Regions from separate parts of the Williamsia sp. M5A3_1d genome, predicted to be linked through region 2. Evidence: predicted binding sites of a transcription regulator. Region 2 holds the regulator's gene; each other region holds the start of a gene.
What was found. Region 2 encodes LexA, which represses DNA repair genes until DNA is damaged. Its sites were predicted from a motif close to CGAACANNTGTTCG; they were not measured.
Positions count from the first base shown of each region.

Region 1: a site for LexA is predicted at 1,433-1,446, ahead of ACLBW1_RS03355 (DUF222 domain-containing protein). Genes of this name have one in related genera too.
Region 3: a site for LexA is predicted at 1,070-1,083, ahead of ACLBW1_RS03710 (DUF222 domain-containing protein). Genes of this name have one in related genera too.
Region 4: a site for LexA is predicted at 1,470-1,483, ahead of ACLBW1_RS16685 (SAV_6107 family HEPN domain-containing protein). Genes of this name have one in related genera too.

Region 1 covers NZ_JBKEZX010000001.1:690,844-694,185, reverse strand. The annotation lists gene ACLBW1_RS03355 (DUF222 domain-containing protein) at 1-1,395, opposite strand, end outside; gene ACLBW1_RS03350 (alpha/beta fold hydrolase) at 1,663-2,430, opposite strand; gene ACLBW1_RS03345 (sigma-70 family RNA polymerase sigma factor) at 2,588-3,342, shown strand, end outside.
Region 2 covers NZ_JBKEZX010000004.1:275,576-278,917, reverse strand. The annotation lists gene nrdR (transcriptional regulator NrdR) at 1-429, opposite strand, end outside; gene ACLBW1_RS18215 (LysM peptidoglycan-binding domain-containing protein) at 553-1,035, opposite strand; gene lexA (transcriptional repressor LexA) at 1,238-1,918, shown strand; gene ACLBW1_RS18205 (SDR family NAD(P)-dependent oxidoreductase) at 2,004-2,867, shown strand; gene ACLBW1_RS18200 (phosphoenolpyruvate--protein phosphotransferase) at 2,903-3,342, opposite strand, start outside.
Region 3 covers NZ_JBKEZX010000001.1:782,726-786,067, reverse strand. The annotation lists gene ACLBW1_RS03720 (MarR family winged helix-turn-helix transcriptional regulator) at 1-48, opposite strand, end outside; gene ACLBW1_RS03715 (SDR family NAD(P)-dependent oxidoreductase) at 155-967, shown strand; gene ACLBW1_RS03710 (DUF222 domain-containing protein) at 1,103-2,428, shown strand; gene ACLBW1_RS03705 (hypothetical protein) at 2,438-3,184, opposite strand; gene ACLBW1_RS03700 (epoxide hydrolase family protein) at 3,228-3,342, opposite strand, start outside.
Region 4 covers NZ_JBKEZX010000003.1:941,624-944,965, forward strand. The annotation lists gene ACLBW1_RS16675 (phytoene desaturase family protein) at 1-824, opposite strand, end outside; gene ACLBW1_RS16680 (GNAT family N-acetyltransferase) at 808-1,416, opposite strand; gene ACLBW1_RS16685 (SAV_6107 family HEPN domain-containing protein) at 1,711-2,196, shown strand; gene ACLBW1_RS16690 (DUF3040 domain-containing protein) at 2,334-2,741, shown strand; gene ACLBW1_RS16695 (hypothetical protein) at 2,774-3,019, opposite strand; gene mraZ (division/cell wall cluster transcriptional repressor MraZ) at 3,151-3,342, shown strand, end outside.

The sequences.
Region 1 (3,342 bases), on a different contig from region 2:
TCGGTCGTCACCTCGAAGGTGGCGTTCGAGGAGTTCGTCGATCCGGTGCAGGTGATTGGCGCGGAGTTGGTCGGGTGGGTCGGTGTTGCGTCGCCAGCCGTAGCGTCCCTTGTCTGGGCCGTCGGTGATCTTCTCCGTCGACCATTGATGCGGTTCGATCCCGACGGCCCGATTATGCGGCCCGCACGCTGGTGCTAGGTGCCGAGAGTCGGTGAGTCCACCGTCAGCCCAATCCTGTTCGGCGTGGTGCATTTCGGTGTGGGCGAAGGCGACGCCGCAGTCGTCTTTGCTGCAGCCGCGGTATTGCGCGAAGGCCATCAGCCGTTGCGCGTGCGACGCCAACCGGCGGGTCCGGCCGAAGAACAAGGGCTCGCCGGTGACGTCGCTGAACACCGCGAGATGCGTCTGGGCGTCGGCGGCGAGCTTCACAACGCCACTGATCGGGAGATCACACCCGGTGGTGGTGCGTGCGACGCCGGCGTGCTCACGCAGCTGTGCGTCGGTGATGGAGACGATGATCTGCGGCGGCAACCCTCGATGTGAGCCGCCGAGCAACCCACCGTTGACCGCGGCATCGAGCAGAGCTGTGAGCGCGTCGTGGTTGCGTTGGGACTGCGACCGGCAGTCCCGATCTGCTGCTTGTTTCAGCAGCTCCGGATGGGCATCGCCGTGATCGCCCTTCGGGGACTGGTCATCGTCGGGGTTGTTCATCCCCGGTGCGGCCCATTTCGCGAGTACGACATCGAACAGCGCGCGGGTGATCGGATCGAGGGTCGCGGTGAGTTTCGACATCAACTGCGAGTCCTGGCAACCGAGGTTCAGTTTCCGATTCCTCGCCCGGTCGCGGTCGTCGGTGAGCGTCCCGTCAGGATCGAGATGCGCCAGGATCCGCGTACCGGCGGCGGTGATCTCTTTCGGTGTCAGTGTGGTCGCGAACTCGGCGAGGGTTTGCTCTGCGAACGCCCGGTGCTCGGGCTCGACCGCGGTCGGGATCTTGGCCATGACATCGAGGACTGCGTGGACATGGTCGGGGCCGATCGAACCAGCCGCCAACTCCCGAGCGGTGTTCGGGCACGCCGGTGGCAGCTTCTCTCCGGTCATGGCGTGCATCGGTTCCAGGGCCTGCACCTCTTTCAGACGCTTCTTCGGTTGCGTCACCCGCAGTGTCGTCCTCAGGAACTCGGCCAGGTTCACACATCCGACGACACGGTGGGCGTCGCGATCGGACACCTCGAGGATCCGCTTGTTGCCGGCGGCCTCCAACTGGCGGGCGATGCGCTCGTTGCGGACGGCGAGATCCGCGACCTCCTCCTCGGTGCACGAGGAAGAGTCAGCGATGAGGATTCTATCCACAATCTGTTCCAGGGCAGCGTAATCCGACTGGATGTCGTTCATCGGCCTGCCCCCTCCCCAGGTTCTGTACGTTCATACTAGCACGGATGTTCGAGGGGTGCGTGGTTGATTTCAGTGAAAGTTGTTGAAAGCTGGTGTATTTCGGGTGGGTGGTTGCGTTCTACTACCGCTGACTGTGCGGAAGCCGGTCGCCGAGTGTGCGTCGCTGCGCTGTTGGCTCACGTCGTGCGGCGAGCACACTCGACGGCCGTTTCCGCACAGTCAGCACCACCGACCGCTTTCCGCACAGTCAGCACCACTTACACATTCTCAGCGCATTGCGTCGAGCCAGGCGTGGAGGTGGTGGTGGGTGAGGTCGGGATACTCGAGGTGGACGTTGTGGCCGCAGCGGTCGACGACGGCGACGGTCGCGTTCGGGTAGTGCTCGGCGAGCTCCAGTTGGTCGCGCCAGCCGACGACGGTGTCGTTGCGCCCCAACATCATCAGGACCGGACCGAGGTACGGCGGGCCCGCCGTCTCCGGTGACTGCGACAGCGCCGGGCGGACACGTTCGAGCAGATCGCGGTCGGCCGCGCGCAGACCGGGAAGCACGTAGCGCTCGAACCGATGCCACACGTCGGCGGTCTGCCGAGTGGTGACCGCGGTGAACTGATCACGATCGGAGTCGTCGAGCCCCGCGAGGAGCGCTTCATCGACCTCGACCGACCGGGCCACGGGGAGTCGGCGCGACGCGATCGGCTCGGCGGTCGGACACAGCATCGCCACCCCGAGAATGTGGTCCCGGCGACGCGCCGCGAGACGTCTCGCGAGACCGGCGCCGAACGAGCTGCCCACCACGGCGAAGGGACGGTCGCCGATCTCACGGTCGATCACGTCGTCGAGGTCCGCGGCGATGTCGTCGGCAGAGGTCATCGACGACGCGCCGTCCACCGAGCTCCCGAATCCGGGCAGATCCACATAGATCCGACGCCAACCACGAGCGTGCGAGGCGAACGACTCGTCGAGCGGCAGCATGATCCGGTGGTCGACGGCCCACCCGTGCATCAGCAGCACCGGAACACCGGATCCTCGGGTCATGACGGGGTTGTGAGCCACGGACACAATCCAACCGCATGTTGTCGACGTCTTCAGACGTGGACGACTCAGAATTCGACCTCCAGGAACGTGCAATGCACGCCGGTTTCCGGCGCCATAACTCCTGCGCGGCTGTCCGATACTTCGTACCCTGACACGCATGACAGCCCAGCCCACCGCGCCGGCAGCGAAGACACCCGCGCAGACGGTGACCGATCGCGAGTTCCTCGAGATCATCGAGCCGTATCGTCGCGAGATCATGGCGCACTGCTACCGCATGATGGGCAGCCACCACGACGCCGAGGACCTGCTGCAGGAGACCTACATCCGGGCCTGGCGTGGGTACGCCGGTTACGACCAGCGGGCGTCGGTGCGCACCTGGCTGCACAAGATCGCCACCAACACCTGCCTCACCGCCCTGGAGAGCAAGAAGCGACGACCGTTGCCCAGCGGCCTGGGCGGCGACGCCTACGATCCCGAGGCCCCGCTGCTGCAGGACCACGAGGTCCCGTGGCTCGAGCCCTATGCCGACGACACCGCAGCGCCGCCCGAATCGGCCGACCCGGCCCAGGTCGTGGGGTCGCGCGAATCGATCCGGCTCGCGTTCATCGCCTCGCTGCAGCACCTGCCCGAACGACAGCGCGCCGTCCTGATCCTGCGCGACGTGCTCGCCTGGCGCGCCGCCGAGGTGGCCGACACCCTCGGGCTCACGGTCGCCACCGTGAACAGCCTGCTGCAGCGGGCTCGCGCACAGCTCAAAGAAATTGCCCCCGAGCGCGACTCGGTGGTCGAGCTGGACGAGACGACGAAGCGGCAGACCCTCGACCGCTACGTGGCCGCGTTCCAGGACTACGACGTCGACGCCATCGTGTCGCTGTTCACCGACTCCTCCATCTGGGAGATGCCGCCGTTCAC
Region 2 (3,342 bases):
GTCGTCGATCTCACGCTGGAAGTCGTCGACCGATTCGAACGACCGGTACACCGAGGCGAAGCGCAGGTAGGCGACCTCGTCGAGTTCGCGCAACGGACCGAGGATGGCCAGACCCACCTCGTTGCTGGGGATCTCGGCCGATCCGGAGGCGCGGACGGCGTCCTCGACCTGCTGGGCCAGCAGGCGCAACCGGTCCTCGTCGACGGCGCGGCCCTGGCAGGCGCGGCGGACTCCGAGCATCACCTTCTCGCGGCTGAACGGCTCGGTGACCCCGTTGCGTTTCACGACGGCGAGCACCGCGCTCTCGACGGTGGTGAACCGGCGGCCGCAGTTCGAGCACGAACGGCGACGACGGATGGCCTGCCCCTCGTCGGCGACACGCGAGTCGACCACCCGGGTGTCCTCGTGTTTGCAGAAGGGGCAGTGCATCGCCGTGTCCTCGAACCTGATCCGCGGGCGACGCGTGTCGAGGGTGGACCTCGAGGCGTCACAGGGCCCGATGTGGACCCACGGTCGCGAGGATACCGACCCCGATCGGCCGTCACACACCGGTCAGTCCCGGTAGAGCGGGGCGAGCAGCGGCTGGCCGGCGGTCAACGCCGATCCGCTCATGTGGTTGAGCTCCTTGATGTCGGCGACGACCGCGGACGTCGCCCGGTCCGGCGCGACGCGCGCCGCGATCTCTCCCAACGACTCGCCGCCACGGACATGGACCACGGAGGTACCCGCGACGGGAGCCGCCGACGACTCGGCGGCAGCCGATCCGCCGAGCACCACAGCCCAGACGGCGACCGCGAGCGCGATGCCGGCCACGATGGCCGCTCCCCATCCGATGGGTGCGGGCCGCCGGGACACCGGTGCGTGGCGACGGCCGTCGGCACAGACCACACCGGCCGGGCGGGCCGCGGCGGGCCGACCCGCGGGGCGGTGACGTACGGGCACGGGGCGCTGCGCCGGACGCGGCGCGCGCTCGACCGTGGCGTCGGCGGGCCGGTGTGCCGTGGTGCTGCTGTGACGCGTGAGAGTCTGATTCATGACGTGCTCCTCATCGACCAGACGTTCGAATGAACGTGTGTTCGATTTGTATCACGCGCCTCCGACAATGTCCCGACACGGTCGAACAAATGTTTGAAAGTTGTTATCTGCTGCACTACTGTCCCAGGTGACAGCAGGTCCGCGCGTTGTCCGAACCGTTCGAACAGATCGGTCGGGAGCGGGCCGCGACAGGAGGGACACCGTGTCCGACACCACCGTCACCACCACCGACTTCGCCGATGGACCGATCAGCGAGGCCGATCTGACGCCTCGGCAGGCGAAGGTCCTCGAGGTCATCCGTGCGTCGGTCCGCGAGCGCGGATATCCCCCGAGCATCCGTGAGATCGGAGACGCGGTCGGCCTCAACTCCACGTCGTCGGTCGCCCACCAGCTCCGCACCCTCGAACGCAAGGGCTTCCTCAAGCGCGATGCGAACCGACCCCGGGCGGTCAACGTGCAGGACGCCGATCCCGGTGACGGCGGCGGCTCGGATGCCCTGTCGTTGCCGACCCCCACCTTCGTCCCGGTGCTCGGTCGCATCGCCGCCGGTGGGCCCATCCTCGCCGAGGAGGCGGTCGAGGAGGTGTTCCCGCTGCCCCGTGAACTCGTGGGTGACGGCGCATTGTTCCTCCTGCGCGTGGTCGGCGAGTCGATGATCGACGCCGCCATCTGCGACGGCGACTGGGTGGTGGTCCGCCAGCAGAACGTGGCCGACAACGGCGACATCGTGGCGGCCATGATCGACGGCGAGGCCACGGTGAAGACGTTCAAGCGCACCGACGGCCACGTCTGGCTGATGCCGCACAACCCGCAGTTCGATCCGATCCCGGGTGACGAGGCGGCGATCCTCGGCAAGGTCGTCACCGTCATGCGACGCCTCTGACCGACCCTCGTCACCCCGCGTACCGCATCTGACTACGCCGCGTGTCACACTGACCACCCGATCGGGGTGGACGACAGGAGACGTGATGGGTGCACAGCGATTGGTCCTCGACGGCGCGGTGGTCGTCGTGACCGGCGCCGCAGGTGGCATCGGGCGTGAGGTCGTCCGTGAGGTGCATCGTCGGGGTGCCCGTGTGGTCGCGCTCGACCTGGTCCAGGCCGCGGTGGACGACGCGGTGCTGGGGCTCGATCCCGATCGTGTCCTCGCGCTTCGAGCCGATGTCACGGTCCCGGCTGATCTCTCGGACGCCGTCGAGCGTGCCGTGGCACGGTGGGGTCGGATCGACGTCGTGTTCGCCAATGCCGGTATCTCCAGCGGAGATTCGGCCGACACCGTCGCCAGCGTGGCGGACGGCGTGTTCGAGCGCGTGATCGGCGTGAACCTCATGGGTGTGTGGAACACGGTTCGGGTGGCGCTGCCCCACGTCATCGATGCCCGGGGCCACGTCCTCATCACGTCGTCGACGTACGCGTACCTGAACGGGATGGTCAATGCGCCCTATGCGGCGTCGAAGGCGGCCGTCGAGCAGATCGGCCGCGCATTGCGCAGCGAGCTCGCGGCCCACGGCGCGACGGCAGGGGTGCTCTATCCCGGGTGGGTCGCGACCCCCATCGCCGATGTCGCCTTCGGCAAGGACGAACTCGCCACCGCTTTGATCAAGCGGGCGTTCCCACGTCCCCTGCTGACTCCCATCAAGCCCCGTCGCGTCGGACTGGCGGTCGCCGACGGCATCGAGTCGCGGTCCCCGCGGATACAGGTGCCGCGTCGATGGATCCCGGTCGCCGCTCTACGCGGGATCGTCAACCCGCTCTCCGATGCTGCGTTGCAGCGGGATTCGACGATGATCGGCCTCGTGCGCGAGGTGGAGGACCGCGCCCGCCGTCGGTGAGGACGGCCGATCGGCCCCGTCCTCGTGTCGCCGGGTCAGTCGTGTAGGGCCGCCGCTGCGGCGACGCGTGCGTCCGCGGGATCCGCGGTCGCCAGCGCTGCCCGCGCCGCGGCCCGGCACTGTTCGGTGCGCACCTGACCCAGCGCCGCACCCACACCCGCGGCGGCCGCCGGTGCGCTCGACAACGATGTGACGCCCATACCCACCAGCACGCAGGCGAGCAGTGGGTCGGCGGCGGCCTCGCCGCACACCCCGACCGGTTTACCGGCCGCCGACCCCGCCGAGGCCACCATGTGGATGAGCGCGAGCACGGCCGGCTGCCACGGGTCGGTGAGGTAGGCGAGTTCGGCCGACATGCGATCGGCCGCCATCGTGTACTGCGTGAGGTCGTTGGTGCCGATCGACACGAAGTCGACCTCGGCGAGGATCGACGGCGCGAGCAGTGCAGCCGAGGGGATCTCGATCATCACGCCGG
Region 3 (3,342 bases), on a different contig from region 2:
TTGCCGCATCTCCTCCACTGCTCGATCCGCGGACTGCATCTGAGCCATCCACGCGTCGATACCTGCCGACACCGAGTCCACTGGTCGCTCCCATCATCTTGACACTCAAGATATATTTACCTTGAAACTCAAGATAACCCCACGGGAGGTACTGATGTCAGCAGTGTGGTTCGTGACGGGCGCGAGCACCGGGTTCGGACGCGCGATATCCCTCGCAGCTCAGAAGCGGGGTTTCGTGGTGGTGGCGACCGCGCGTCACCGCGACGACGTGGCAGATTTTCCGCATCACGACACCCTCGACGTCACCGATGCCGATCAGGTCGAGCAGGCCGTGGCCAAAGCCGCGGACCGCCACGGGCGGATCGACGTGATGGTCAACAACGCAGGCCACGGACTCGTCGGCGCGACCGAGGAGGTGACCGACGCCGACCTGTACGCAATACTCGAGACAAACCTGCTGGGCGCCTGGCGCGTGACCCGAGCAGCGCTACCCCACATGCGACGGCAAGGCGGCGGGCACATCGTCCAGATGTCGTCGGTGGGTGGCGTCGTCGGCAATCCCGGGCACGCCGCATACGCCAGCACAAAGTTCGCACTCGAGGGCATGTCGGAGGCTCTCGCCGGCGAGGTCGCAGGCTTCGGGATCGGCGTGACAATCGTCGAACCAGGCCCGTTCCGCACCGAGTTCGCCGGAAAGTCACTGCGCACGACCACGCCACATCCCGCGTACGCGGGAACCGTCGGCGGAGATCTGCGAGACAGTTTTCGCGCCCAGGACGGCAAGCAGCCGAACGACCCTGCCGCGGCTGCCGAGGCCATCGTCGATGCGGTGACCGGCCCCAACCCGCCGCTGCGACTGCCCTTGGGGCCGGAGGCCTTGACACGCATCCGCGCGAAGCTCGTCGGGCAGCTCGGTGCCCTGGACGAATGGGCGGCCATCGCACCCGACCTACGGTTCGGCGGGTGATCGCTTCGATGGTGAATCGCCTCTGACAAGACATCTTTGAGGCGACAGTTGTCCACAGGCCACGCAATCGCACACCCCATTGTCGGACCGTGCCGCTATACTCGAACATGTATTCGGGGACGATTCGGGGGGATCATGAACACCACGCAAGACGCAGGAGTGGTTGCGCTGCAGTCATTCCTGTCGTCTCTCGGTGATCTCGACGCCGCTGATTCCGAGGCCGCGGCAATCGATCGGATCAGTCTTCTCGAGGCGATCAAGTCGGGATGCGCTGCAGCACAGGCAGTCGAGACCACGCGACTCGAAGAACTCCGTGTCGAGGCCGAGTCCGCCACGGGTGTTCCTGTAGCGAGGCAGGGCCGTGGGTTGGCGGCCGAGGTCGCATTGGCGCGTAAAGCGTCGGGGTCTGCCGGTGGTCGGTATCTCGGGTTCGCTCGTGCGTTGATGCGCGAGATGCCCCACACCCGCGCCGCGTTGGCATCAGGGGCACTGACGGAGTGGCGGGCGACGATCCTGGTGCGCGAGACCGCACACCTCACCCCACGTGACCGCGGCGAGATCGACCGACGTCTCTGCGCCGACCTCTCGACGTTGGAGGGAGTGGGTGACCGCGCGTTGGATGCCGAGGTCAAACGCCTCGCCTACGAACTCGACCCACAGGCCGTCGTCGACCGCCACGCACTGGCGAAGTCCGACCGTAGGGTCAGCACCCGTCCCGCACCCGACGGCATGGTGCGCCTGTCGGCGTTGCTGCCCCTGACCTCGGGGATCTCGGTGTACGCCTCGCTGAAGAAGCACGCTGACGCGACTGTCGGTGGCGATGACCGCACCCACGCCCAGGTCATGGCCGATGCGTTGGTCGAACGCGTGACCGGTGCCGCCACGGCGGAGGCGATGCCCATCGCGGTGAATCTTGTCCTCTCCGATGAGGTGCTGCTCGGGAACAGCACCGCCGCCGCGCACGTCACCGGCTACGGACCGATCCCCGCTGACACCGCGCGAGCGATGGTGAACACCGCGCTCGACGCCGACACCGCGTCCACGCTGCGGCGTATCTACGCTGCACCGTCCAGCGGAGCCTTGATGGCGATGGAGTCGACAGCACGTCTCTTCCCGACCGGCCTCAAGACGTTCTTCGACCTGCGTGACCAGACGTGCTGGATCCCCTATTGCGACGCTCCGATCGCCGAATACGACCACGCCGACCCCCACGCCAACGGCGGCGCCACCTCGGCAGGCAATGGCGGCGGCATGTGCCTGGCCCACAACCGCGCCAAACAGAACCCCGGATGGCGGGTCATCACCCGCGACGGCACCGACATCGCGAGACACACCGCGACCATCACCACACCCACCGGGCACAGCCATGCCTCGCGAGCACCCGCGCCACCGGGCCACCACGATCAACCTGTGAGCGTCATCGAACGGCACCTTCGAGCGTTGCTCGACGCCGCGGCCTGACCTCTCAGGTCAGCTCGCCGGCGCCTCGCAGCGCAGTAGACCGGTCGACGACGTCGAGGTGTTCAGCACCTTGCCGTCACGACTGATCGTGCACGTCAGTTGGCCCTGGAGAACCACCGCTGTCAGCGACGGCGTGACCCCGACATCGACGGCCACCGACCACGGCGGGGTGATCAGTCGCGGGGTGATCTTGAACGTCTGACCAGCCGAATAGGTCAATCCGAGAACCTGCCCGTTGCCGGTGATCTGGTACAAGATCTGCCCCGCGGTCGGGGTCGCCGACGTCGGCGGCTCCTCCGTGGGAATCGCACCGCCCGGCAGATCAGGGATCAGCGAATCGTCCGGCGCGGTGACCGATGTACTGCTCGACGCCGCCAGATCGTTGTCGCCGTCATCACCGCTGTTGCTCACCAGGAAGTACCCGGCCACCAAGGCCACCACCACGAGCAGCGCCACCACGGCCGCGATCAACCACAGCGTCCGGTTCGAATTGCCGCCGCCCGGCGGTGTCTCGCCGTACTGGGGCTGCGCATACGGATCCTGGCCGTACCCCGGCTGGGCGTACTGGGGCCCGCCGTACTGAGGCTGCTGCCCGTAGTGGGGTCGCGCGTAGGGATCGTGCGGGTACGGGCCCTGCGTATACGGAGCCTGGTCGGGGTCGAAGGCCTGGGTGGGCGGGTTCTGACCCACCGGATCGACCGGACGCCACTGATCGCCCGCTCCGGGATCCTGCTCGCCACCGGGTCGCTCGGTCATCTCGCGGCCTTTCTCATCTCACCGACGCGCTGCCGGATCGCCCTCACAGTCTGCCCGTTCCCAGCGTCGCGAACCACGCCCGCACCTCGGACACGAAGAGCTCGGGCTGTTCGAGTGCGGCGAAGTGGCCACCGCGATCGAGCTCGTGGAAGTACCCC
Region 4 (3,342 bases), on a different contig from region 2:
TGGTCTCCCGCCCACGCGAGCGACTCGACCGGTGCGTCGAGGACGAGCTCGCCGCCGTGGGACCTCAGCGCCGAGACGAGCGCCTCGGTGAGCGCGCCGCTGCCGCCGACCGCTCGGCCGGGCGGGAGCGTGTGCATCAGTGCCGCGATGCCGACCATCGGCGCGGTGCCGGGCTCGCTCATGGGTGGTCCCGACTGCGCACCGAACCAGGCGAGCGCGGCCTTGAGGCGCTCGGAGTCGAACCAGCTGTCCAGCAGGGCATCTCCCGAGCGGAGGAACTCCTGGGCGAGATTCGCCCCGGCGGCCCGGCCGGTGACCCCGTCGCGGGTGGGCATGCCCCAGAACGACCGGGCGAACCCACCGACGGTGGGGCGGTGGGCGAACATGCGCATCACCGCCGCCGAACGTGGCCCCCACACGGCCACGAACTGTCGGTACGCGTCCGCCTCGCGCGCGCCGCACGCGGCCTCGATGGAGGCGCAGGTCGCGTCGAGGTCGGTGCGGAAGACGATGGCCGGTGCGTCACCCTGCGCCGGCGCGAACGCCCACGGGTCGCAGTCGATGTATCGCAGACCGTGGGATGCCAACGACAGGTCGTCGATGATCGAGGTGTGCCGGATCATGATGTGGGCCGACGAGCCGCGATCGACCCGGTAGCCGGGGAAGCGGGCGACCGTCGACACCGCGCCGCCGGGGATGGTGTCGCGTTCGACGACGGCCACGTCGAGCCCCGACTGCGCGAGGTAGGTGGCCGCGACGAGCCCGTTGTGCCCGGCGCCCACCACGATCGTGTCGTGGATGCGGGTGTCACTGCTGGCGGTCATGAGGGCCCATCGGTAGTCGGCGTCCGAGTACGGCGAACGGTCGCGGGTCGCCCGCGAAGCTGAAGTGGCGGAGGAGGTCGGCGAAACCGACGCGCCGGTAGAGGCGCCACGCCCGATTGTCGTCTGCGGGCACCTCCGGTGTGGAGAGCAGCACGCTCTTCTCGGTGCGGCCCTCGAGGAGTCGTGCGAGCAACGCCTCACCGATCCGGTGACCCTGCAGGCGGGGATGCACGTGGAGTTCGGTCAGTTCGAAGTAGTCGCGGGTGATCTCGTCGATCTGCTCACGTGTGTACCCGCCGTGCCGCAGACCCGCGCAGAGTTGCTGATGCCACCACTGGTCACCGGCGCCCGTGTAGCCGTAGGCGATCCCGATCAGGGACTCGCCGGTCGACGACCCGTCTGTCTCGTCGTCGGGGGACCGGTAGGCCCCGACCGCGGTCCAACCCGGTCGGCGCATGTGATCACGCCACAGCGGAGAGCGATGTGTCTGCGTACCCCGGGGGTACCCCATGGCCTCGACGTAGACGTCGAGAGCGGGGTTCAACCAGTCCCCGGCGTCGTCGGGGACGAGGCCGACCAGGCGAACAGACACCGTTCTGCGCCTCCTCTTGAGACCTTGTCGGGGGGTAGCTATATTGAATAGGTCGAACGGGTGTTCGAGTACTCAACCTCCGCGACGAGTCGCATCGTGACCCGACGACCGACGGCCGGTCCGGCGGTGGACGAGGGAAGCGTCTGCGGCCGGGCCGGTCCGATCGTCGTCACGGCCGCGGTGCACGACGGATGTTCTGTTGCTCACGTTGTCGGTGGGCGCCGGTATGACTGATCCATCCGAGGAGGTTGAACCTCCACAGGTACACGACGAGACCATGAGAGGGGTGTGACGATGACCGGAACGCGTACGACGACACGGCGCACCGCCACGGTCGACCCACGACTCGCCCTGCGCGCCCGGGAACTGCTCGGTCGTGCCGAGGCGATGGCGGCGCACGCCGCGGACTCGCCGGAACCGACCGAACAGCTCCGTGCGCTCTACCTGGCCGCCCTGCGTGCCGCAGGTGCCGCGTTGGTGGTCGGGGAGAAGTCCACCCTCCGCCCGCGACGGGGATCGGTCAGTGCCTGGGCGCGCCTGCCGCGGGCGCTGCCCGAGCTGACCGTGTGGGCCACCTACTTCGCCGGGTTGTCCCGGCTGCGGGCCGACATCGAACTGGGCGTCGTCCGCGACATCGATCCGGCACGTGTGCGGGAGACCCGCTCGCGTCTCGTCGACTTCCTGGCCGAGGTACAGACGCAGGTCGTCGCGCTCGAGCACGGCACTCCGGTGCCCGCGAGCCATCGATCGGCGACTCTGGCCGAACTCTCAGCCGGGTAATGGTGGTCGGTTTCTCGATCACCTCGTATCATCGTCAACAGGGCTCGCGACACGAGCCCACCGACCCCGACACACCTGCCGCGGGTATGCGTTCGACACCGTCCGGTCACCGGACCGAAGTGCTGTAAGGAGGGGCGGTGCCACTCTCGGAGCACGAGCAGCGAATGCTCGAACAGATCGAGAACGCGCTGTACGCCGAAGATCCCAAGTTCGCCTCGAACGTCCGGCGTCGCCGGGTACGCGGCGGGTCGACCACGCGTAAACGTCTGCAGGCGGCGGTTCTGTTCGTCGTGGGATTGCTGCTCCTCATCGGAGGGCTGGTCGTCGACGTCACCGTCGGCGGGTTCCCGATCCTCAGCCTCGTGGGATTCCTCGTCATGTTCGCCGCCGGCCTCATCGCGCTGTGGGGGATCGGGTCGTCGGGACCGCCGGCGTCGGGATCCACCTCGGAGTCGTCCTCGGGACGTCGTTCACGAGGCAACGGGTCACGCTCGTTCAGCGAGCGGATGGAAGAGCGTTTCAACCGACGGTTCGAGCAGGAATGACCCCCGGCGGGACGCACGTCGCCCCGCACTGATCACAGACCGCAGAGACCGCGCACCGAATCCCGGTGCGCGGTCTCTTCGTCGTAGGGGACGGTGACCGCGCCGCCGCGATCGTCCGGCCCCGCGCATCCACTCGTCCCCACTTTGCTCCACCCCGCCGACTCGCGCGCCTCCTGCGCTGACCGTGTGCCGCAGTCGACCGCGAATCCCCAGGTCGCCGGGTCGGCGTCGACGTCGCGTCGCGAATGTCCCCCCACCGCATTTTGTGCCTCTGACATGCCGTTTTCCGCGTCAGGTCCATCGAGATGGGCAACTGGGGGTGGAAAGTGGGGGGAAGTGGGGTACTGTGGTGCACGGAGGAGAGAGTGCCGGACTCGCGACTCCGCCCGGCAGGAGGTGTGGGGAGAACATGTTTCTCGGCACACACCTGCACAAGTTGGACGACAAGGGGCGGCTCACGCTTCCCGCGAAGTTCCGAGAGCAGTTGGCAGGAGGCATGATGGTCACTCGCGGTCAGGACCACAGCCTCGCGATCTACCTGCCCGAGGACTTCGTCGAGCGGGCCAAGCGAGCTGCCGCGGCGTCCAAGGTCGACGAGAAG